2 regions of the Gordonia terrae genome follow, and region 1 is predicted to be linked to the other one. Evidence: predicted binding sites of a transcription regulator. Region 1 holds the regulator's gene; the other holds the start of a gene.
What was found. Region 1 encodes LexA, which represses DNA repair genes until DNA is damaged. Its sites were predicted from a motif close to CGAACANNTGTTCG; they were not measured.
Positions count from the first base shown of each region.

Region 2: a site for LexA is predicted at 5,524-5,537, ahead of BCM27_RS15505 (SAV_6107 family HEPN domain-containing protein). Genes of this name have one in related genera too.

Region 1 is NZ_CP016594.1:2,517,353-2,529,647, forward strand. It holds gene BCM27_RS11430 (HPr family phosphocarrier protein) at 1-169, opposite strand, end outside; gene BCM27_RS11435 (PTS fructose transporter subunit IIABC) at 280-2,385, opposite strand; gene pfkB (1-phosphofructokinase) at 2,463-3,428, opposite strand; gene BCM27_RS11445 (DeoR/GlpR family DNA-binding transcription regulator) at 3,425-4,195, opposite strand; gene BCM27_RS11450 (phosphoenolpyruvate--protein phosphotransferase) at 4,345-6,054, shown strand; gene lexA (transcriptional repressor LexA) at 6,032-6,736, opposite strand; gene BCM27_RS11460 (LysM peptidoglycan-binding domain-containing protein) at 6,979-7,518, shown strand; gene nrdR (transcriptional regulator NrdR) at 7,618-8,130, shown strand; gene hrpA (ATP-dependent RNA helicase HrpA) at 8,104-12,093, opposite strand; gene BCM27_RS11475 (aminotransferase family protein) at 12,177-12,295, shown strand, end outside.
Region 2 is NZ_CP016594.1:3,467,695-3,479,989, forward strand. It holds gene BCM27_RS15480 (peptidoglycan D,D-transpeptidase FtsI family protein) at 1-1,165, opposite strand, end outside; gene ftsL (cell division protein FtsL) at 1,274-2,143, opposite strand; gene rsmH (16S rRNA (cytosine(1402)-N(4))-methyltransferase RsmH) at 2,146-3,132, opposite strand; gene mraZ (division/cell wall cluster transcriptional repressor MraZ) at 3,379-3,819, opposite strand; gene BCM27_RS15500 (DUF3040 domain-containing protein) at 4,361-4,765, opposite strand; gene BCM27_RS15505 (SAV_6107 family HEPN domain-containing protein) at 4,932-5,411, opposite strand; gene BCM27_RS15510 (GNAT family N-acetyltransferase) at 5,798-6,472, shown strand; gene BCM27_RS15515 (phytoene desaturase family protein) at 6,474-8,093, shown strand; gene BCM27_RS15520 (LppM family (lipo)protein) at 8,277-9,251, shown strand; gene BCM27_RS15525 (methylenetetrahydrofolate reductase) at 9,304-10,281, opposite strand; gene BCM27_RS15530 (polyprenyl synthetase family protein) at 10,293-11,483, shown strand; gene BCM27_RS15535 (alpha-(1->6)-mannopyranosyltransferase A) at 11,492-12,295, shown strand, end outside.

The DNA of each region.
Region 1 (12,295 bases):
CGGCCCCCAGCGTCATGATCATCAGCGCCGATCCCGCATCGACCGGATCGCCGCCCTCGAGACCCAGCGTCACGGGGCTGCCGGTCTCGGCGACCGCCTCGGCGATGATCGTGGCGGGTCGGGCGTGCAGTCCGACGGCGGAGCCGACGGTGGCGGTGGTGCTGGGCATGGGAACTCCTTCGAGTGGGTTGGGGTGTCGGGTGTGGTCGGTCGTCGTGCGATTCGGTGCCGGGGTCTGACCCGGATGTCGGGTGTTCGGGTGGTCGCGTCGTCGAGGCGTCAGGCGGCGACCGCCTCGAGTTCGTCGAACGCGACGGCGTCGCGACTGCGATGGACCTGCTTGGCCGCGATCACCAGGACGGCGGACAAAACGGTACCGGCGACGAGTGCGACGAGGAAGAGTACCCAGTTGTTCATCGCGAAGAAGACGAAGATGCCGCCGTGCGGAGCACGGAGTTCGACGCCGAACGCCATGATCAGTGCGCCGCTGAGCGCGCCGCCGGCCATCATCGAGGGGATGACGCGGAAGGGATCGACCGCCGCGAACGGGATGGCGCCCTCGGAGATGAACGACGCGCCGAGAAGCCATGCGGCCTTGCCGTTCTCGCGCTCCGGCTCAGTGAACAGGCCGGGGCGCAGGACGGTGGCGAGTGCGAGCGCGAGCGGCGGGACCATGCCGGCGCACATCACGGCCGCCATGATCTGGTACTGCGCGGTGCCTGCGGTCGCGGCGTCGGCGATCCCGGCGGTGGCGAACAGGTAGGCGGTCTTGTTGACCGGCCCGCCGAGGTCGAAGCACATCATCAGACCGAGCACGATCCCGAGGGCGATGGCCGATCCGCCGGACATGCTCTCCAGGCCGCTGTTCATCTGCTCGGTCAGCCAGGCGAGCGGCTTGCCGAGCACCATGTAGAGCAACCCGCCGACGATCATGCTGCCGAACAACGGGATGACCACGACCGGCATGAGGCCGCGCGCCCACTGGGGCACCGGGGTCCGCGCGATCCACAGGCACACCACACCGGCGATGAGGCCGCCGATCAACGCGCCGATGAAGCTGGCGCCCACCGCGAGCGAGACGATGCCGGCCACGAAACCGGGTGCGATACCGGGTCGGTCGGCGATCGCGAACGAGATGTAGCCGGCGAGCACCGGGACCGCGAGTCCCATCACCCCCGAGCCGATCGCGAAGCTCACCGCACCCAGGTACTGCAGGAGTCCGCCGGACGGCAGGTCCCACAGACTGTTGTTCAGGGCGATGAAGGCGCCGTCGCTGAGGGTGCCGCCGTCGTCGAGGGTCGTGTTGGCGACCTCGTAGCCGGCGAGGAGGAAGCCGAGTGCGATGAGCAGTCCGCCGGCGGCGACGAACGGGATCATGTAGCTGACACCGGTCATGAGGGCCTGGCGCGTGCGGCCCGCGAGGCCCACGCCCGACGTTGCGGTGTCGGCGGACTCGGCATCGGCCCCATCGCCGGTGACGCGCGCCGCGTTCGGGTTGCGCCCCGCGGCCACCGCCTCGGCGATCATCGCGTCGGGTTCGTTGATCGCCCGTTTCACCCCGGATGCGATGACGGGTTTGCCGCTGAACCGGTTGCGACCCTTCACCCCGACGTCGGTGGCGAAGATGACGGCATCGGCCGAGGCGATCACCTCCGGGTCGAAAGCGGTGGTGGCCGAGGACCCCTGGGTCTCCACCGCGAACTCGACACCGGCCCGCTCGGCCGCGTACTTGAGCGCATCGGCGGCCATGTAGGTGTGGGCGATCCCGGTGGGGCACGCGGTGATCGCCACGATGCGCGGCTTCGTGTCCGCGGTCTGGGCCGGATCGGTCGGGGCCGGGTCCTTCTGGGCCGATGCGTTCTCGGACTTCGCGGTCGACACCGCTGCAGCTGCGGGCGCTGCGGCCGCGGGGTCGGCGGGGGCGGGGGGTGCGGGGTTGATGGCCTCGTCGACCAGTTCGATCACTCGCTCCTCGTTCTCCGCCGCGCGGAGCGAGGCGACGAAGTCGGGCCGGACGAGTGAGCGGGCCAGGGAGCTGAGGAGTTTCATGTGCGCGCTGGCGCCCCCCTCGGGGGCGGCGATGAGGAAGACCAGGTCGGCCGGCCCGTCCGGCGCGCCGAAGTCGACCTTCCGGGACAGCCGCGCCATGGCGAGACTGGCCGTGGTCACCGACGCGGTCCGGGCGTGCGGGATGGCGATGCCGCCGGGAAGCCCGGTGGCGGACTTGGCCTCCCGGTCCAGCGCGGCCCGCGCGAGATCGGCGGGATCGGTGGTCCGGCCGGCCGCGGCGAGCGCGTCGGCCAGCGTGGTGATGACGGCGGCGGGATCGCCGCCGGCGTCGACGTCGAGACTCACCGTCTGGGCGGTGATGATCTGCTCGGTCATGGGATGTCCTTTGGTGACAGGGGGTACGGGGTCAACGGGTGGTACTGGATGTGCGGTGCGGGTCCGTGAAGGTGGCGTCAGCTCATGCGGGCGGCTCCCGACAGTTCGGTCACCCGGACGCCGGGGAGGTCGAGATGGTCGGGAGTCGGGGCCTGGGTGCCCGCGAGTGAGGCGGCCGCGGCGCCGTAGGCCACCGCCGACCGGAGGCAGTCCGCGGGCGAGGCCCCTGTGCTCTGGGCGATGAGGAAGCCGGCGAGCGAGGAGTCGCCGGCGCCGACGGTGCTGCGCGGCACGATCGGCGGGGGTGTCGCCGACCAGACGCCCGATGCGGTGACCAGGACGGCGCCGGCTGCTCCGAGTGTGGCCAGGACGTTGCCGCCGATCTGTTCCGCGATCGCGGTCGCGGCCTCGACCACGGGTTCGAGGTCGTTGCGCGACAGGGCTTCCCGCAGCGTGGCCGGGTCGGCGCCGGTCAGTTCGGCGAGTTCGTCCTCGTTGGGTTTGATCAGGTCGACGCGACCGGCCACGGTCGCCCGGAGCGGGGCGCCGGAGGTGTCCACCGCGACGCGGCACCCGGCCAGGACCAGGTCGTCGGCGATCGCGCGGTACCAGTTGTCGGTTACGCCGGGCGGGAGGGAGCCGCAGAGGGTGACCCACTGGGCGGAGTCGGCGTGCGCCCGGATGAGTTCGACGAGCGCATCGCGATCCCGCGCGGTCAGCGCGACACCCGGAGCGTTGATCTTGGTGGTCGTGCCGTCCGACTCGGCGATCGTGATGTTGGAGCGGACCTCGCCGTCGACAGGCACCGCGTCGTAGGGGAGTCCGAGTTCGTCGAGTGCGGTACACAGCGGGTCGCCCGTCCGCGCGGGGAGCAGGGCTCGGGTGGACAGGCCGGCGGCCGCGACGACGCGGGCCACGTTGACGCCCTTGCCGCCGGGTTCGGTGCGGACCGTGCCAGCGCGCTGCACCTCGCCGCGTGCCAGCGGTGCGCCGAGCTCGAGGGTGCGATCGAGGCTGGGGTTCGCGGTGACGGTGACGATCATGCGATCACGACCTCGACGCCGCGCGCGGACAGTGCCGCCGAGAAGGCCGGGTCTATCCCGGAGTCGGTGATGAGGACGTCGACGTCGTCGATCCCGGCGAAGGAGGAGAGGTCTTCGCGATCCATCTTCGAGCTGTCGGCGAGGACCACGACGCGTTGCGCGGCCGCGACCATCGCCGCTTTCACCGCCGCCTCGTCGGGATCGGGAGTCGACAGCCCATGGGACTCGCTCAGACCGTTGGTGCCGAGGAACGCGGTGGTGACCCGCAGGCGGCGGAGCGCGTCCACCGTCTCGACGCCCACCGTGGCCTGGGTGAGACCACGGACGCGTCCGCCGAGCGCATGGAGCCCGGCGGGGTGGGTGCCGGCCAGCAGGCCGGCGATGGGCAGGCTGTTGGTGAACAGGGTGAGCCTCCGATCGGGCGCGGTCGCCTCGGCGGCGCGGTAGGTCGTGGTGCCGGCGTCGAAGAGCACGGAACCGCCGTCCGGCGGCAGGAAACGGATCGCCGCTCGGCCGATCGCCGTCTTCTGTTCGATCTGGCTCGACTCGCGCTCGTCGATGCCGAGCTCACCCAGGGCGCGCATGACCTCGGCGCGCACGGCACCGCCGTGGACTCGCTGCAGATGTCCGGCACGCTCCAGGACGGCGAGGTCTCGACGGACGGTCTCGCTCGTGACGTCGAACTTCTCGGCGAGCGCAGCCACCGACGCCCGCCCCGCGACGCGCACCTCGTCGACGATCGCCTGTTGTCTCTCCTCGGCGTACACACCGCTCCGATCTCCGGTTCCGACCACCCCGCTTGTTGAGGCGTGTGGGATTGCATGTTGTAGTAATTGTGTTTACGCCTGTTTGTGTTGACAAGTCAAGCACATTTTGTAACGGTGGTCACATCGGTAGTCGAGTGAGAGGCAAGACGATGGCGCAGATCCTGACAGGGACCCCGGTGGTCGGCGGACTGGCCCACGGTCCCGCGCTGTGGCCGGGCGAGCGACCCGATCACACGCCGGAGAAGCTCGGCGTCGGCGTGGAGATCGCCGAGGAGCGTCGTGCCGACGAGGTAACACGCTTCGCCACGGCGGCAGGCGCCGTCGCCTCGCGACTGCGTACGCGCGCCTCCCAGAACACCGGGGTGACCGCGGAGGTGCTCGCGGCGACCGCGGGACTCGCCGAGGACCGGGGGTGGATCGGGGCCGCGAGCGCGCTCATCACCAAGGGCGCCACGGCCGAGGCCGCTGCCGTCGCCGCGACCGATCAGTTCGCGGCGGTGTTCACCAAACTCGGCGGGCTGATGGCCGAGCGGGTCACCGATCTGAACGATGTCCGCGACCGCGTGCTCGCCGAACTGCTCGGTCTACCCGAGCCGGGCCTGCCGACACCGCAGGTGCCCTCGGTGCTGCTCGCCGACGACCTCGCGCCCGCCGACACCGCCGGTCTCGACCCGACGACCACGATCGCGCTCGTCACCCGGCTGGGTGGGCCGACCAGCCACACCGCGATCATCGCCCGGCAACTGGGGATTCCGTGTGTGGTGGCCGTGGCCGATCTCGCCGAGATCACTGCCGGTACAACCATTCTCGTCGATGGGACGACCGGCCGGGTGGAGGTGGAGCCTGACGCGGAGACGGCGCGGGCGCGAGTCGAGGAGGATCGTCGGCACGCCGAGCTCGTCGCCGGGTGGACGGGTCCGGGGCGGACCGCCGACGGCATCGCCGTCTCGGTGCTCGCCAATGTCGCCGACGGATCGTCGGCGCGGGCCGCCGCCGGGCACCCGGTCGAGGGCGTCGGACTCTTCCGCACCGAACTCGCCTTCCTCGAACGTGCCGACGAACCGTCGGTGGACGAACAGGCCGCGATCTACCGGGAGGTCCTCGACGCGTTCGGCGGGCAGAAGGTGGTGATCCGTACCCTCGACGCCGGCTCGGACAAGCCCTTGAGGTTCGTGACCCACCCAGACGAATCCAATCCCGCGCTCGGTGTCCGTGGGGATCGAATCGCCCTGGCGCATCCCGAGATCCGAGCCCACCAGCTCGACGCGATCGCGCACGCCGCGTCGGGTTCCGACGTCGCGCCGTGGGTCATGGCGCCGATGATCGCCTCGCCGTCCGAGGCGCGCGCCTTCGCCGCGGAGGTCCGCGGCCGGGGCCTGGTCGCCGGGGTCATGATCGAGGTGCCCGCGGCCGCCATCCTGGCCGAGGCCGTGCTCGCCGAGGTGGACTTCGTGTCGATCGGCACCAACGATCTGACGCAGTACACGATGGCGGCCGATCGGATGTCGGCCGATCTCGCCGGATTGACCGATCCGTGGCAGCCCGCGGTGCTCAGCCTGATCGCGGGTGTCGCCGCAGCGGGTGTCCGCCAGGGCAAGCCGGTCGGGGTGTGCGGTGAGGCGGCTGCCGATCCGAATCTTGCCTGCGTGCTCGTCGGTCTCGGGGTGACCTCGCTGTCCAGCGCGCCGGCCGCGGCCGCCGCGGTGGGGGCTCGGCTCGGCGAGGTGACCGCACAGGACTGCCGCACCGCCGCCGACGCCGCGCTGGCCACGTCCGACCCCGCCGCGGCGCGGGAAGCTGCCGCGGCGGTGCTCGACCGTTCGGTCGGGGGAGAGGTCAGACTCGCCGCATCACGGTGACGACCTTGCCGAGGATCACGGCGTCGTTGCCCGGGATGGGATCGAACAGCTCGTTGTGCGGCATCAGCCACACATTGGCGCCCTGACGCTTGAAGGTCTTCACGGTGGCCTCGCCGTCTATCATCGCTGCGACGATGTCGCCGTTGTCGGCGACGTTCTGCTGCCGCACGACGACCCAGTCGCCGTCGCAGATGGCGGCGTCGATCATCGACTCGCCCACGACGCGCAGCAAGAAGAGCGAGCCCTCGCCGACCAGCTCGCGAGGAAGCGGGAACACGTCCTCGACCGCCTCCTCGGCCAGGATCGGGCCACCGGCCGCGATCCGGCCGAGGACCGGCACGAAGGTCGGCTCGGGCAGCCGGCCGGCCGACGGGGTCTCCGGCGACGGCGATTCGCTCGGCGCGATGTTGACCGCACGCGGCCGGTTCGCGTCCCGCTTGAGCAGACCCTTGCGCTCGAGGGTCCGCAGCTGGTGGGCGACCGACGATGTCGAGGCCAGGCCGACCTCGTCGCCGATCTCGCGGATGCTCGGCGGGTAACCGCGCTCGCGTACCGAGCGGCGGATCACTTCCAGGACCCCGAGCTGGCGCGGGGTGAGTGAGGCCTCGGCGGCGGCGACGTCGATGGGGGCCTCGTCGTCGGCTCCCCGCGCTCGGCCGCGCCTATCGCCGGTGTCACTCATGTTCGGTTCCTCTCGTCTTCGGAACGTGCTGGTAGATGGCCCGTGGGGATGTTCAGCCGCGTCCGAGCCTAGCGGAGTGCGACCTCCACCTCAAACATTTGTTCGATGTGTCGCGAGACTTTGTCGGTGCGCCGTGCTACAAATTCGAACATCAGTGCATCGAACATCTGATCGAGGTTCGAACACCGAATGCCAGACACCCGAACACCCGACGATCCCGCACCGAACACCCGGAGGGCACCATGCGCACCGCCACTCTCGTCGCTCCCGTCCGTACCGAGCGTCCCGACACCGTCCGGGCGCGCACCGACCGCGCCGACCGCATTCGGACCCGGACCCCGCTGTCCGACGGTTCTCGGCCCGTCGACAACCGGCCGGCAGGCAACCGTCCGGTGGGCGGGTCGCCACTGACGCCACGTGCCGGCGGCACGCACTGTGGCTCGGCGGTGGGTGCCAGGGGCCGCGGGCCGGTCGGTCCGGATGCAGCGGTGTTCCGTCGCCGTCGCCGCACCGCCGTCGCGGTCCTCGCCGGCGTCGGCCTTGCGTTCGTCGTGTGGGTGTTCGGTGTCGTCGGTCAGAACTATTCGGACTCGATGACGCCCGCCGCGGTGAGCGCAGAGGTCGTCCACGTGCGCGCCGGGGATTCCCTCAGCACGATCGCCGGCCGGGTGGCGCCCGAGATGCCCCGCGACATCGTGATCGACGAGATCGTCGCGATGAACGATCTGCCGTCGAGTGCGCTGCAGGTGGGTCAGCCCCTGCTCACCCCCCGGTACCGCTGAGGCCGGGCGGTATCCTCGATGTCACAGGGGCCGGCCGAGAAGCGGCGGGGCGCACGGTTTCGGTGCGTTCCAGCGTCCCGCGACCTGCGTGAGGACACGATGCGCTGCCCCTTCTGCAAGAACGACGACACCAAGGTCATCGACTCGCGTGTCGCAGATGAAGGGCAGGCCATCCGACGGCGTCGCTCGTGTGTGGAGTGCGGACGCCGATTCTCCACGGTGGAGAGCGCCGTGCTCGCCGTGGTCAAACGCAACGGTGTCACCGAGCCGTTCAGTCGCGAGAAGGTCATGCGCGGTGTGCGTCGTGCCTGTCAGGGGCGGCACGTCGCCGAGGACGCACTCGCGCAACTCGCCCAGCAGGTCGAGGACACGGTGCGCGCGAGCGGATCGGCCGAGATCCCCAGCAACGAAGTCGGTCTCGCGATCCTGGGGCCGCTGCGTGATCTCGACGAGGTGGCGTACCTGCGGTTCGCGTCGGTGTACCGGTCGTTCGACTCGGTGGAGGACTTCCAGCGGGAGATCGACGATCTGAAGTCGTCGGCGTCCGGTGGCGGGCGTGTCGAGACCGCCACCACCGATCCCGTCTCAGCCGAGTCGGTCCAGAGCTCGTAGGACGCGCTTCTCCGACACGGGGAACGCGGTACCGAGACGCTCGGCGAACAACCCGACCCGTAGTTCCTCGACGAGCCACTGCGCCTCGTCGTCGACGATCGCCCGTCGGTGCTCAGGGACCTGTTCGAGCCGTTGAGCCCACCGCTCGACGACGCGATCGACGACCGCGACGCCGGCCTTGTCGCGCGCGGCGGACGCGGGCAGCGCCTCGAGACGTGCCCGCGCACCGTCGAGGTACCGCGGCAGGTTCTCCAGATGCCGCCGTGCGGTGGCTGCCACGAAGCCGTCGAACACGAGATGGTCGATCTGCTCGGCGACGTCGTCGGCAGCCAGCGATCCGGCGTGCCGGTCGATCGCCGCGCGGACCGGCGCCAGCCGTTCGAGCGCCGCGACGGCGAGCGAGAAATAGTCCGGGGCGGCCTCGGCGACGCGCGGCCTGATCCGCTCGAGGAAGGCCGAAAAGGACTGTGGCGAGCGGACTGCCGCCAGCTGGGCGTCGCCGACGCCGATGACCGCGTCCCGGATGGCCCGTCGAGTGCAGTCGGCGAGCAGTGCCTCGATGTCCGCATAGGGACTCAGGCTCAGGGCGAGTCGTTCGGCCGGATCGAGTGAGCCGGCGAGGCGTTTGGACAACGGGGGAATCGCCAGTTCGAGCAGGGCGACGAGCCCGCGACGACGGAGACGCTCGCGGGCGTCGGGGGAGGACGCGTCCACGACGATCACGCCACGCGGGCGGCCCTTGTCATCGGCGACCGCGTCGATCGTCGGGTAGCGGGTCAGCCGCTGCCCGGCGACGTCGACCGTCGTCTGTTCGGGGAGCGTGCCGATCCCGTCGGCGGTCCAGGCCCGGTACAGCGTGCGTGACACCGTTCGCGGCGCCGCGGGCACACCCTTCTGCTGGAGCTCGGACAACGAGTCCGCGCGGGCGATGATCCGTCCGGCATCGTCGGCGACCGCGAAGTGCATCCGGAGGTGAGCCGGCACCCGTTCGACGTCGAAATCGGCTGCGGTGACCCTCATCCCGGTGATCGCCGACAGCTCGCGCGCCAGTCCGGCGGCCAGCGGCTCCTTGCGGGGGGTGAGTCGGCCGAGGGCGAGGTCGGCGAATCGCTGCGCGGGGGACATGCTCTTGCGGAGTTGTTTCGGCAGGGACTTGACCAGTGCGGTGGCGAGTTCGGCGCGCATGCCGGGGACCGACCAGTCGAATCCGGCCGGACGCACATGGGGGAGCAATGCCTGCGGGATCACGACCGTGACCCCGTCGTCGGGCGCGCCGGGTTCGAAGCGGTAACGCAGTTCGAGTCGGGTGTCGCCCTGCTGCCAGGCGCCGGGGTAGTCCGTCGGCGCGACATCGGTGCCTCCCGTGACGTCCTCGGGACGCAGATCCAGCAGATCCGGCTCGGCCCGGCGGGCCTTCTTCCACCATGAGTCGAAGTGTCGCGCGGAGGTGACGTCGGCCGGTAGCCGCTGGGCGTAGAACTCGAAGAGCTGGTCCTCGGTGATCACCAGACCCCGGGTGCGCGTGCGGTTCTCGACGTCCGAGGCGGCCTCGAGAAGCTTGCGATTGCGGTCGAAGAAGGCGTGCTGCGTCCGCCAGTCGCCCTCGACGAGAGCGTGCCGGATGAACAGCTCCCGCGAGACCACCGGGTCGATGGGGCCGTAGTCGACGCGCCGACGGGCGACGAGCGGGACCCCGTAGAGCGTCACGCGTTCGTAGGCCATGGCGGCCCCGCGTCTGGCGGACCAATGCGGTTCGCTGTGGGTGCGCTTCACGAGATCCCCGGCGAGTTTCTCGGCCCACAGCGGATCGATCCCGGCGACGGTGTGGGCGAAGAGTCGGGACGTCTCGAGGATTTCGGCCGCCATGATGAAGGCGGGTGGCTTCTTGGCGAGCGGAGAGGCGGGGAAGATCAGCAGCGTGGTGTTGCGCGCACCGGTGAACTCGCGGCCCTCGGTGTTGCGGGCGGCGATGTTGCTCAGCAGACCCGACAGGATGGCCCGGTGGACGGCGTCGGCGTCGAGCTCGGTGGGCGCGACCGACCAGTCGAGGTCCTTGACGATCTCGGTCAGCTGTCGATGGAGGTCCTGCCACTCCCGGATGCGAAGGAAGTGCAGGTACTCCCGCTCGCACATGCGCCGAAAGCGGCTGCCGGACAATTCCTTGCGCTGTTCGCCGAGGTATCGCCACAGCTCCACGTAGGACAGGAAGTCCGACTGCGGGACGACGAAGCGCCGGTGCTGGGCGTCGGCGGCCTCCCGGTGCTCGGCCGGCCGTTCCCGCGGATCGGGGAGCGACATCGCCGCGGCGATGACGAGAAGGTGGTCGAGACAGCCGAGCTCGTGTCCGGCGATGAGCATTCGGGCGACCCGCGGATCGACCGGAATCCGCGACATCGACCGGCCGGTCGGGGTGAGCCGAGGCGGGCCGCCCTCGCGTGGGACGGTGATGGCGCCGAGTTCGGTGAGAACGCCCATGCCGTCGCGGATCGCGCGGTCGTCGGGCGGCTGGACGAACGGGAACTCAGCGATCTCGCCGAGTTTGAGGGAGGTCATCTGGAGGATGACGGCCGCCAGGTTGGTGCGCAGGATCTCGGGGTCGGTGAACGCCGGTCGGGATTCGAAGTCGTTCTCGCTGTAGAGGCGGATGCAGACACCGGGCGCGACGCGACCGCATCGGCCTGCGCGCTGGCGGGCGCTGGCCTGGGAGACCGGCTCGATGGGCAGGCGATTGACCTTGGTCCGGGTGGAATACCGGCTGATCCGGGCGGTGCCGGTGTCGATGACATACCGGATGCCAGGCACGGTGACCGAGGTCTCGGCCACGTTGGTCGCCAGCACGATCCGGCGTCCGTCGGACGGGGAGAAGACCTTCTGCTGTTCGGCGATCGACAGCCGCGCGTAGAGCGGCACGATCTCGGCGCCGGGCCCTTTGCCACCACCGGTGCGGCGGCGCAACGCGTCCGCGGTCTCCCGGATGTCGCGCTCGGTCGGCAGGAACACCAGGATGTCGCCGCGGCCACCGGCCCACAGTTCGTCGACGGCGGCGTCGATGCCCTGGATCTGGTCGAGGTCGGCATGCTCGCCACCACCGGCATCGTCGCCGTCGTCGGGGCGCTCCTGCAGGCTCAGCGGCCGGTAACGGATCTCGACCGGATAGGTGCGACCCGACACCTCGATGACCGGGACCGATGTCGTCGGCGTGCTGAAATGCCGTGCGAACCGGGCCGGTTCGATCGTCGCGGAGGTGATGATGACCTTGAGATCGGGTCGTCGCGGCAGCAACCGGCGTAGGTATCCGAGGATGAAATCGATGTTGAGGCTGCGCTCGTGCGCCTCGTCGATGATGAGGGTGTCGTAGCGGCGCAGCATCGGGTCGGTGGCGATCTCGCGCAGCAGGATGCCGTCGGTCATGACCCGGACGAGGGTGTCGGCGCCGGACCGGTCGGTGAACCGGACCGAGTAGCCGACCGCGTCGCCGAGCTCGGTGTCGGTCTCGTCGGCGATGCGTTTGGCGACCGAGCTCGCGGCGATCCGCCGGGGCTGGGTGTGCCCGATCGACCCGCGGATGCCCCGGCCGAGTTCGAGGCAGATCTTCGGGAGCTGCGTGGTCTTGCCCGAACCGGTCTCACCCGCGATGACCACGACCTGGTGGTCCCGGATCGCCTCGGCGATCTCCTCCCGTGCCGCCGAGACGGGGAGTTCGTCCGGGAAGCGCAGGACCGGGACGCTCGCGCGCCGCCGGTCGAGTCGTGCACGTGCCTTGTCGACGTCGGTGACGAGTTGCTCCCACTTCGCGTCATCCGGACGCGCCGTGAGGCGGTCGATGCGACGCCGCAGCCGGTCGGCGTCGACGAGGCCCACGTCGTCGAGTGCGCGGAGCAGGTCCGGGCGCGACACACCCGGTGCGCCTGCAGACGGGGCACTTCCCGGCGACGGGGAAGCTGAGGAAGACGGGTCCGGCATGATCCCTCCAGGATATGGGTCGGTGCGCGCGGGACTTCACCCCAGTGGCCGTGCAGGGTGCGCGGACCGGCATCATTGGGGCCATGGCTGATGGTTCGAGTACCGGAATTCCGGGGTCGCTGTGGCACGGTTTCGCCGACATGGGTGCGGTGACCGCGAGCGGTCCGTTCGTCGTCACCCGGGGCGAGGGTGCGCGCATCTT
Region 2 (12,295 bases), 950 kb from region 1:
GCCACGCATCACGCACGGTCACGCCGGCCATCCGGATGCTCCCGGGAACCTGGTGGACGGTGTCGGGCTTGGTGATCCCATACTCGACGGCGGCCGCGGCCGCGATGAGCTTGTTGACCGAACCCGGCTCGAACGGCGAGGTGACGGCCGGGTTGCCCAGGTCGGCGTCCGGCTGCTCGGACAGCGGGACCGACGCGTTGAAGGTCCCGTCGTTCGCCATCGCCAGCACCTCGCCGGTCCGCGCGTCCAGCACGACCGCGGAGGCCCCCTGCGCGCCGGAAGCCTGCTTGGCCTTCATGATCTGGCTCTGGACGAACCACTGGATGTCGGAGTCGAGGGTGAGGCGCACCGTGGCGCCGTTGAGCGCCGGGTGCACGTTGCGCATGCTGCCGGGGATGACCGCGCCGTCCGACCCGCGGTCATAGGTCCGCGAACCGTCGGTTCCGGACAGGATCGAGTCCAGCGACGCCTCCAGTCCGATGAGGCCGTTGCCGTCGTAGTTGACGTCGCCGACCACGTTCGCGGCCAGTGACCCGCCCGGGTAGAGGCGGATGCTCTGCGGGTCGGCGCCGACCTCGGGGAACTCCTCGGTGATCCGCGACGCGACGTCGGGGCTCACCGACCGGGCGAGGTACACGAAGGTGTCCTCGCCGGTGACCTTGGCGAGCAGATCCTCTTCGCTGATCGAACCGCCGAGGGCCACCGACACGCCCTTGGCGATCTCCTTCAGCCTCGTGTCGACGTCGGGCAGGGCCGGATTCTTGCGATGCTCCTCGTCGATCGTCTTGCGAACGGCCTTGGGCAAGAACGTCAACGACCTGGCTTCGTCGGTGTAGGCGAGCGGGCGCCCGTTGCGATCGAGGATCGCTCCGCGCTTGGCGGTCAGGACCTGGGTGTACTCGCGCTGCTGCGCGGCCTCGGCGGAGATCGACCCCGCCTGCACCGTGTGCACGACGATCATCTTGACCGCGACGGCGAGAACGACGAGCAGCACCAGCACGCCGGCCGCGCGCGCACGGAAGACGAAGCTCTGCGGGCCCCGGCCGTTCCGCTTGCCGGTCCCCGGCCGCTTCGGCCCTCCCGACCCCGCGGCCGGCCCTCCACCGGGGCGACGTCCCGGTCGTGACGGCCCGGCGCCGAGCCGCTCGAAGGTCGCACGTGTCATGGTCGTCAATTGTTCACCGCTTCAACGTCGTTACACCGGATTTGATCCCGGCGGGTTGGAGATGACGCCGGAGACCCAGCCCACGTTGTGGGCCGGGACACCGATGACTCACGGGCTTGGCACCACATTCGGCGCCGGGGTCGGTGTCGACGGTGCGGCCGGCGGAACCGCACTCGTTCCGGACGGCACCGGATTCGTCCCGGACGGCAGCGGATTCGCACCCGGCGGGGCGGTCTGCGACGGGGCGGATTGCGAGGGTGTGGATTGCGAGGGTGTGGTCGGTTGACCGGCAGCCGATGGCGACGGAGTGGGCTGGGGGGTGGTCGTGCGGTCCGCCTCGGAGCCCGCCGACCCCGACCGCCCACCCAGCCCGATCGAGTCGTCGACCTGGCTCGGGTCGACCGAGTCCGCGGGATCCGGTGCGGTGTCCGGATTCAGACTCCCCATCGGACGGCCGGAGGCAGGCTCCGGCTTGCCCACCACTCGGGGACGACGCGGGTCGTCGACGATCATGCGAGCCGGGTTGTCGGCCGGGATCATACCGAGACGTGCTGCCTTGTCGGACAATTCGGGCGCCGAGTTGCCGGATTCGTAGGCGCGCTTGAGTGCGTCCCGCTGATCGATGAGGGACTGGTTCTGTGTCCGCTCGATGCCCAGCTTGTAGGAATCCTGTGCCGCTTTGGTCGACAGCCACAGGCTGAGCCCCAGCCCGAGTACCAGCAGCGCGATGACCGGCACGACGAACGGGGTGTGCTGCAATCGTTCTCGCAGGGACACCCCGGTCATCGACAGTCCACCGCCGGTGCGACGCGTCGGCGCGGCACGACCTGCTGCGGTCCGGCGATGGCGCCGGTCGAGTGCGCGCTGGGCGGCGCGCGACCGTGTCGCCCGTTCGGACTCGATGCGGGTCCGGCGGGACCGTCGAGAGTCGCGGTCGTCGTCGGCGGCACGCGACGGGGCCTCGTGCAGGATGGTCATGCTCAGCCCTTCTTCTCGACTCGTTCGATCGCGCGGACACGAACCGGCGCCGAGCGCGGGTTGGTGGCCAGTTCGGTGTCGTCCGGACGCTCGGCCCCGCGGGTGATGAGACGGAAATCCGGTGCAGTGCCGGGCAATTCGACGGGAAGCCCGGGAGGCGAGGTCGACGTCGTGCGCGTGGCGAACTCGCGCTTGACGATCCGGTCCTCCAACGATTGATAACTCATCACCGCGACCCGGCCACCGACCACGAGTGACTCCAGCGCCGCGGGCAATGCCTCACGCAGGACGTCCAATTCGTGATTGACCTCGATGCGCAGCGCCTGAAAGGTCCGCTTCGCCGGGTGCCCGCCGGTCCGCCTGGTGGCCGCGGGGATCGCGTCGTAAAGCAGTTCGACGAGACGTGCGCTGGTCGTGAACGGCTGCTTGTCCCGCTCGCGGAGAACCGCCGACGCGATCCGCCCGGCGAATCGTTCCTCACCGTAATCGGAGAGCACGCGGGCCAGTTCACCGTGCGAGTACGTGTTGAGCACGTCAGCGGCGGTGAGCGGATCGTCGGCATTCATCCGCATGTCCAGCGGCGCGTCCACCGCGTAGGCGAACCCGCGCCCCGCCTGATCCAGCTGCATCGAGGACACACCGAGATCGAACAGCGCGGCGTCGAGCGCCGATTCGCCCGCCGCGTCCATCACCTCACGGATCTGGTGAAACGTGGCCTGGTGCAGGGAGATCCGGTCGGCGTACGAAGCCAGGCGTGCGCGGGCGATCTCGAGGGCGGACGCATCTCGATCGATGCCGACCACCCTGGCGTTCGGGAACGACTCGAGGATGAGTTGGCTGTGCCCGCCGGCGCCGAGCGTGGCGTCGAGGAAGACCCGTGGTTCATCGGAATCCAGTGCGGGGGCGAGTAGTTCGACGATCCGAGCACCCATCACCGGTACGTGTCCGTACTCGCCGGAACGGCGAGGTTCGTCACCTGCATCGACCATGATGAAGACCCCCCATCGGCATGTGTGCGGTATCGGCGGTGGGCGGTTGCTTCGGGTCGGCGAGAGCAGGCGGTCGGATGGAGCGGGGTCCCGACCCGATCACGCACCTGGCGTTGGGGAAGTACGCCAGGGTCGCGACCGGGCCGAGGCCTCGTGCCACCCGAAGCCTCTGGGCACCGAACTCGCCCATCGGTTGCTGTCTCTTCGGTCTGTCTCTTGGTCGGTCGCCGGGTCTGGGTGGCCCGGCTACAGCACCGCGTTCAGGGCCGCGGAGTTGGCGGCCGAGAAGTTCTCCTCGTGGCTGGTCTGGTACTCGTTCCACGCGGCCGAGTCCCAGATCTCGAGGTGGTCGAAACTGCCGAACACCACGCACTCTTTCGTCAGCCCCGCGTAGACACGATGGTCGACGGACAGGCTGATCCTGCCCTGACCATCTGGTCGTTGTTCTTCCGAACCGGCGAAGAAGGTTCGCTGAAAGGCACGCAGATCGGGATCGTTTCGGGATGCCTCGACGATCCGAGCGGCGATCGCATCGAACTCCTCGGTCCGGTACACCGACAAGCTGTGATCTTGGCCTTTGGTGACCACTACCCCTCCTGCCAGTGCGTCGCGGAACTTGGCGGGCAGCGTGAGCCGCCCCTTGTCGTCCAACTTGGGCGTGTAGGTACCGACGAATCGCACGGACACGTCGACACCTCCTGCCCACCGGATTCCGCGCCGTCCTGCGCCTCACCCGGTGATGCCACAGTACCCCACTTTCCACCACTTTCCACCCCACACGCCCCCTGATTCACCCCACCTCAGCAAATATGCAGTTCAGAGACGTTGATTCGAGTGTGGCGAAGCCTGCCTCGGCGCGTCGCGAGAAGAAATCTCGACGCGAGCGGCGTGACAAGAGGTGCTTTGTGTTGCCAGAGAGGCTTGAATGACCGGGCGAAACCGATGGGTGGGGCGTAGTGGGGCGCCCAGGTGGGGGGAAGTGGGGATCGCCGGTGGGGTGAAGTGGGGACACCGTCGACTGGGCGTCCAATCTCGTCGACTGGGCGTCCGATCCCGTCGACCGTGCGTCCGATCCCGTCGACTGTGCGTCACGCAGTGTTTCAGAACTCACAGGAGGCGAACGGCAGCACGAAAAGAGCCGCGTGCCCGAAGGCACGCGGCTCTCTCTATGCAGTTGTGTCGCGGGGTCGGTCAGCCGATCGACGAACGCGGGGTCGCGATCAGCAGATCACTCTTGCTCGAACCGCCGATTGAATCGCTCCTCCATACGTTCGGACAGCTTGCGCTTGCCGCCGGACGACCCGGATTGCTTCTTGCCGGCCCTGGGGGCCGACGAACCGGACTCGGCGGTGCCGCTGCTGTCTCCCCAGAGAGCGAAGAGACCGGCCCCGAACATCACCAGGAAGCCCAGCAGGCTCACTATCGGGAATCCGCCGATGCTGATGTCGACGATGAGTCCGCCGACCAGCATCACCAGGCCGACGACGAAGATCGCCGCCGCCTGCAAGCGACGACGACCGCTCGACCTCCCCAGACGTCGACGCTTGACACTGGACGCAAACTTGGGGTCTTCCGCGTACAGCGCGCTCTCGATTTGTTCGAGCATGCGTTGCTCGTGCTCCGAAAGTGGCACCGACCCTCCTTCTCACTGATCCGCGACGCCGACGAAGGTCACCCGCGACCGGAAAGGCGTCTGCGCCTATATCGTCCCATGATACGAGGTGAAACCGACCGCGACCACCATTACTCGCCGTTGCGGATGACCGGCCGGTGCGAGATACGGCAAAGTGTGGCCCGATTCACGCTGTCGCGCCGATCTGCGGGGCCTCGAAACCGAGTTTTCCTTGCTCGTAGGCGATGACCATCGTCTCGACCTGGCGCAGGAAGTCGAGGACGAGCAGACGCATTCCGGCCACGCTGTCGGGGTCGACCGTGCGGATGATGCCGGACTCGATCTTCATCCGCACCGGCGAGAGCGCCGCGAACCGGGCTGCGATCGGCGCCAGCTCAGGTGCGACCATGCCGATGCGCGTCCACGCGTTCGATGTCGACGTCCTGCGCCGGACCGTGCCGATCGGCTCGTGGACGGCCAGGGCCGCACCCGATGCGCGGAGGGCGACCAGATACAGCTGACGAAAACGTTCGGCACCGTCGTCGACGCCGTCAGCGTTGTCGAGGAGCAGGTGTGCGCGCTCGAGGAGATCGCGGGCGCGGCCGACCATCACCGGATCGACGGGTGCCCCGTGGGTGAGAGCTGTGGCGCTGCGACTCCTGGCCATGCCGTCCTCCTCCTCGTGCGTGTGGTCGTTGTGTCCGGCGGCAGACGCTTCCCTCGTCCGCCGCCGGACCGTGTCGTGGATGAACGCGAACAGCTTGCGGAGGCACATTCATCGAACATCCGTTCGACACGTTCAATATAGCTAGCCCGGCGTCGGTGTTCAAGACATCTGTGACCCGAAAACACCGCCGGCCTGTACAACGCCACCACCCGCGACCCGATTCCTGCCGAGTGTGCATCATCGATAGGACAATTCCCGGAAGTGTCCGGCGCCGGTATCCACCCCAGAGGGCGGTGCCCGTCGGTGATGCCGGGCGACTCATACGCGCCGACGACGACGCAGAGACCGACGACGTTGAGAACGACGACGAGGAGAACGGGAGTCCGTTGACGATCCGCCTGGTGAGCCTGACCGGCCAGGACGCCCGGGCCTGGCTCGAGCCCGCATTGGAGATCTACGTGACCGCGATGAACTATCCGCGCGGTACCGAGATCCACCGCGCCGGGCTCTGGCGTGAGCACATCGGCCGGCCCGGATGGCGCGCGGTGGGTGCGGTCGAGACCGTGAGTCCCCACGAGGCGCGGACCATGCCTGCCGCGCGCCGTCGGGTGGGTCCGCCGGTCGGCATCGGGCCCGACGACCTGCTGGTCGGCATCGCCTACGGATACACCGGCGCGACCGACCAGTGGTGGAATCAGCAGCTGCGACTCGGACTCCGTCAGACCGGCCGCCGGCCCGGGACGATCGAGGCGATCGCCCGCGACTACTTCGAACTCACCGAATTGCACGTGCACCCCACCGCCCAGGGACGAGGAATCGGCCAGTGGCTGCTCGCGCGACTCCTCGCCGACCGGCCCGAACGTCACGTACTCCTCTCGACCCCGGAGATCCCTGCCGAGGACAACCGGGCGTGGTCGTTGTACCGGCGGATGGGCTTCACCGACGTCCTGCGTCATTTCACCTTCACCGGCGACCCCCGTCCGTTCGCCTTCCTCGGACGGCCGCTCCCCCTCGAACTACAACCGCCGACCACGGCCCGGCGCGCCGAAGCCGGGAGCTGACGTGAACGGAACCCGGCGCGACGCCGTCATCATCGGCGGGGGCCACAACGGGCTGATCGCCGCGGCCTATCTGGCACAGGCCGGACGGGAGGTGGAGGTCCTCGAGCGGGACGAGATCCCCGGCGGCGCCGTCTCGACCGTCGAACGGTTCCCCGGGCACCGGGTCGACCGCGGGTCGTCGTCGCACCTGATGATCCGTCACTCCCCCGTCCTCGACGACCTCGAGCTGGCCGCACACGGTCTGCGGTACGTCGACTGCGATCCGTGGGCGTTCGTCCCGGCGACCGAGACGGCCCCGCCGATCGTCTTCCGCACCGACCTCGACGCGACCTGCACGTCGATCGAAAATGCCTGTGGTGCAGCCGATGCCGCCGCCTACCGCCGATTCGTCGCCACGTGGACACCACGTGCCCGCGCGGTCATGGACGCGTTCTACCAACCCGCGACGATGGCTCGGTTCGGCCGGGCCTTCGGCGGGCTCGGCGACACCGCGACCACGGCGCGCACCGGATTCCTCGGCCGGCGGGGCGGCCGGGTGCTGAACCTCACCGCCGAGTTGATGGCCTCGGGCGACTCGCTTCTCGACGAGTACTTCGACTCCGAACAGCTCAAGGCCGGACTCGCGTGGTTCGGCGCGCAGTCCGGGCCGCCGATGAGTGCACCGGGGACCGCACCGATGATCGGCTTCGCCGCACTCATGCACCGGATTCCACCCGGCCGCGCGATCGGGGGCAGCGGTGCCCTCACCGACGCACTCGTACACCGGATCGCCCACGACGGCGGCATCGTCTCGTGCGGCGACCCCGCGGTCTCCATCGCGCGCTGCGGCGACCACTGGCAAGTACTCACCCGCAGCGGCGAAACACGCTGTGCCGGCACCATCATCAGCGCCTGCCACGTGCTGACGACGCTGGATCTCCTTGCCGCCGGCGGCTACGACGCCGGCACCATCGACCGGTGGCGACGCGCCATCGTCGTCGGCAGCGGGATCGGTATGGCGGTACGGCTGGGGACGACGAGCCTGCCCGCCTACCGGGATCTGCCGGACGACCTGCCCGAGCACGGTGTCCATTCGGCTCTCGGACTGCTCGTCACCGACCGCGCCCACCTCACCCGGGCCCACGCCGCGGCGTCGGTGGGCGAGCTCCCGCCGCGTCCCGCGGTGGTCGCGATGAGCTACTCGGCGATCGATCCGACACTCGCTCCGCCGGGCCGTTCCGTCATCAACCTGTGGGCGCAGTGGCATCCGTACCGGCTGGCCGAGGGCGACTGGCCCGCCGCGGCCGACCGGGCCGCGAAGGCCGTCTGCGACGAGGTCGACCGCCATGCACCCGGATTCGCCGAGTCGATCGCACACCGGTACATCCAGACACCGCGGGATCTCGCCGACGAGCTGGGCCTGATCGGCGGCAACATCATGCACGTCGAGATGTCCATCGACCAGATGTTCATGTGGCGCCCGACCCCCGACCTCGCGGGTCACCGGGTGCCCGGCGCCGACGGGCTGCTCCTCGCCGGCGCGTCGACACACCCCGGTGGGGGTGTCACCGGCGCCAGCGGGTACATCGCCGCCCAGTCGGCTCTGCGGCGCGGGCGCCGGGGGTTCGGCCGCCGATCCTGACTCGCCGACCGTCCGACCCGAGAAGCGCCCTGGACAAGGACCCTCGAGCGACCGCCGCCCGCGATCTGCCGCTGGGCCGCGGTGGGCGGTGTCCGGGCCGGGTGGTTCGACATCGGGGTGGCCGGGAGACCCGACGCGGCGCGGCACGATGGGTGCCCCGCGCTTCCGCCGAGGTCTGGCACGATGAGCACCGTGCGTTCGTCGAATCCCGTACCGGGTGCGCCCGAGTCCCGCCGAGCCCGGCGCCTGCTGCCGTCCGCGGTGGCCGTCGCCCTCGTCGCCCTGTCCCCGTTGATGGCCGGTTGTCTCGAGCGGTCGACGACGGTCGGTGATCGCTACTCGGGGAGCGTGGTCGTCGCGACCACCCCGGACAATCCGCGCGGGACACCGCAGTTCGATCTCCCCGAGTCGATGGCCGGACAGGTCTCGGTGACCGACTACCGACAGGTGCCCGAGCGACCCGACGCGCCGTCGGCGACTCCCGGCGCCGGACCCGAGAGCCCGGCCGAATCCGAATCCTCTTCCCCCTCCGAGACCGCCGGGAACGATGACGCGGGTGCGGAGGGGAATCCCGACGAGGACGATCCCGCCACCCGGGTGGGCTCGCGAGCGACGTTCAGTGATCTGACGGCAGGTCAGTTCGCCCAACTCGGCGACATCGTGGCCGACGCCTACGGCGACACCTCGCTGACGATGGACCTCACCGCCAAGCGCAGCGGCGAGGTCGTGCGATTCCGCGGTGACACCGACCTGACCGAGCTCGTCCCGGAACGCGACTACGTCCAGCTGACCGTCACCTTCGGCGGTCCGGTGACGGCGACGAACGGTGAACAGGTCGGGGAATCGACCGTGACCTGGACGCCCGCACCCGGTGAACCATCGGACTTCAGCGCCGACGCCACCTACCCGGACCCGGCGACCGCCGCGGTCAGCAGCTGGTCGTGGTTCGTCGCCCTGCTGTGCGTCGTGGTGGTCCTGGTGATCGTCCGGATCGCCTACAGCAAGCGATACCGCGGACCACGCCCCGGACGGCCGGCACCGACGAAGTCCGCACCGTCGACGATCTCGGGCGAGGGACTCGCCGCAGCCGCCGATCCCGCGGCAGGTGCGTCACCGGCACCGCCCGCCACGGACCGGAAGCCCTCCGCCGGGACGTGATTCGGCAGCCGGTCCGGCGTCGAAACCGGTCCGGCGTACCGGGTCTCCCCGCTCAGGCCGGAACGTGCAGCGCGGCGTCGACGTCCACGCCGAGACGGCCCAGGACCTCGGTCGTGGCCTTGGCGAAGTTGAGGCTGCAGAAATGCAGGCACGGCGCGCCCTCGGCGACGAGGCGCTGCGCCATCTCGGTGGCGAAGTCGATGCCGACGGCACGGACCGACGCGCGATCCTCCTCGGCACCGTTGCCGGCCGCCTTGGCGAAGCGTTCCTCGACGTCGGGCGGGATCACCGAACCCGACAGCTCGACCATCCGCCGTGCGGTGGCCAGTGAGGTCACCGGCATGATGCCCGGGATGATCGGTTTGAGTCCCTGCTCGGGGTCGGCGGCGGCGACCCGATCGCGCAGCCGCAGGTAGTGCTCGACGTCGAAGAACATCTGGGTGATGGAGTACTCGGCACCGGCGCGCAACTTGTCGACCAGCGTGCGGGTGTCGTGATCGATGTCGGGCGACCGGTGATGGGTCTCCGGGAACGACGCCACTCCCACGTGGAAGTCGCCCAGGGTGTCGATGAGCCGGACCAGTTGTTCGGCGTACTCGACCCCGTCGGGATGGGCGACCCACTCGCCGAGCGGATCGCCCGGCGGATCGCCGCGCAGCGCGAGGATGTTGGTGATGCCCTGGTCGGCGTAGGCGCCGACCAGTGCCCGCAGTTCCGCGACGCTGTGGTTGACCGCGGTCAGGTGGGCCACCGGCAACAGTGTGGTCTGTGCGGCCAGCTCGCCGGTGATGCGCACGGTGCGGTCCCGGGTGGAACCGCCGGCGCCGTAGGTCATCGAGACGAATGCCGGGGACAACCGCTCGAAGATGCGCACCGCCCGCCAGAGCCGGGACTCGGCCTCGGCGTCACGCGGTGGGAAGAACTCGACGGAGAACGGGACCGGGCCGCGGTGCGGAGCGGCCAGACGTTCGACGATCGAGGGTGCGGGAGCGGTTGGGGTCACTCGCACAGTGTACGGAGCTGGTCGCATAGCCTGGCAGGGTGACCTCCACGATCCCCACGCCCACCTCGCTCGATGCGGTCCCGGGCGCCGTCGAGGCCGAGTTGCGGGCCTTCTTCGCCGACGCGGTGCCCGCCACCGCCGCGATCGCGCCGGTGGTCGGCGAGGCCGCCGAACTGATCCGGGATTTCGTCCTGCGGGGCGGCAAGCGCATCCGGCCGGTCTTCGCCTTTGCCGGCTGGCGCTGCGGGACATCGTCGTCGGACCGCACGGTCGCGGGAGACGACGCACCCGGCCCGCGGGACGCACTGCGGGTCTGCGCCGCACTCGAGCTCGTGCAGGCCTGCGCCCTCATCCACGACGACATCATCGATCGGTCCGACACCCGTCGCGGGTTTCCGACGGTGCATCGCGAATTCGAGTCGCGCCACGAGAGCGCGAAGTGGGCCGGGGACCCCGGCGCGCACGGTGTCGCCGCTGCGATCCTCGCCGGCGACTTCGCGCTCGCCTGGGCAGACGACCTGGTTCACGGTCATCGGCCGGGGGTTTCGACAAGCTCAACCGGCAGCAGGGTCGGCTCAACCGGCAGGGACGGATCGACCGTCGAGGACGGCGGCCGCCCATTGCCCGCCGCGGTGGGCGCGACGTGGGCGGCGATGCGGACCGAGGTCCTCGGCGGGCAGTTCCTCGACATCGTCAACGAGGCCGGCGGCGACGACTCGACCGAGGCCGCTTACCGCGTCATGGAGTTCAAGACCGCCGCCTACACCGTGGCGCGGCCCCTCGAACTGGGCGCGCGGCTGGCCGGTGCGTCCGACGATCTCGTGTCGGGCCTGCGGTCCATCGGCCACGATCTCGGCGTCGCATTCCAGCTCCGCGATGACCTGCTCGGTGTGTTCGGTGATCCGGAACGGACCGGGAAGCCGTCGGGTGACGATCTGGTCTCCGGTAAACGCACGGCACTGCTCGCGATCGCCCTGCAACGAGCCGACGCGGCCGACCCGGCGCTCGGCGCGCGTCTGCGCTCCCACCTCGGGCGCGCCCTGGACGATGACGAGTTGAACTCCGCGCGTGGCATTTTCGTCGAGGTGGGCGCGGTGGCCGAAGTCGAGAACTCGATCGACGAGCTGCTGGGGTCGGCGCTGGCCGCACTCGACGCCGCCGACATCGGCGCCGACATCCGCACCGAGCTGATCGCGGTCGCACATCGCGTCGCGCACCGCGAGGCGTGAACGCTCCCGTGACACGGGCCGCGCGCGGCTCGACCGGCCGGTTCGATCTGATCCTCGGCGCCATCGGTTCCGTGCTCGTCTGCCTCGGCAGCTTCGGGGTCGGCGACCCGCCGCGGAACTCGACCGTCCTGTCCGATCTGGGTCTGAGCTGGATCACCTACGGACACGGGAAGAACGTCTTCGGCACGCTGTTCTGGCTGGGCGTTTTCCTCATGGTGTTCGGCTGGGTCCGACTGGGGCGTCGGATCTTCTCCGGCTCTGCTCACACCCCATCGACCCGGACGTTGAGTCGGTGGGTACTGGTGTGGGCCGCCCCACTCCTCGTGGCGGTGCCGGTGTACTCCCGCGACGTCTACGCCTACCTGGCGCAGGGCGCCGTGTTCGGCGCAGGCTTCGATCCGTACGCGGACGGTCCCGCCCACCTACCGGGCCCACTCGTGGACAGCATGGCGCAGGTGTGGGCGACCACGACGGCTCCCTACGGCCCCTTCTTCATGGGCATGCTGCGCGTGGTCACCGAGATCACCGGCGATCACGCGATCATCGGCGTGCTGGCCATCCGGCTCGTGCTGTTGCCCGGACTGTTTCTGGCGCTCTGGGCGATCCCGCGGCTGGCCGAACGGTTCGGGGCCTCACCCCAGGCCGGGCTGTGGCTGGCCCTGTTCAATCCGATGGTCCTGATCCACCTCGTGGCGGGCCCGCACGTCGAGTTGCTCATGATGGGCGTGCTCGTGACCGGGATCGTCCTGGTGGTCGACGGCCGGCATGTGTGGGGTACGTCGGTCCTGGCGCTTGCCGTGTCGATCAAGATC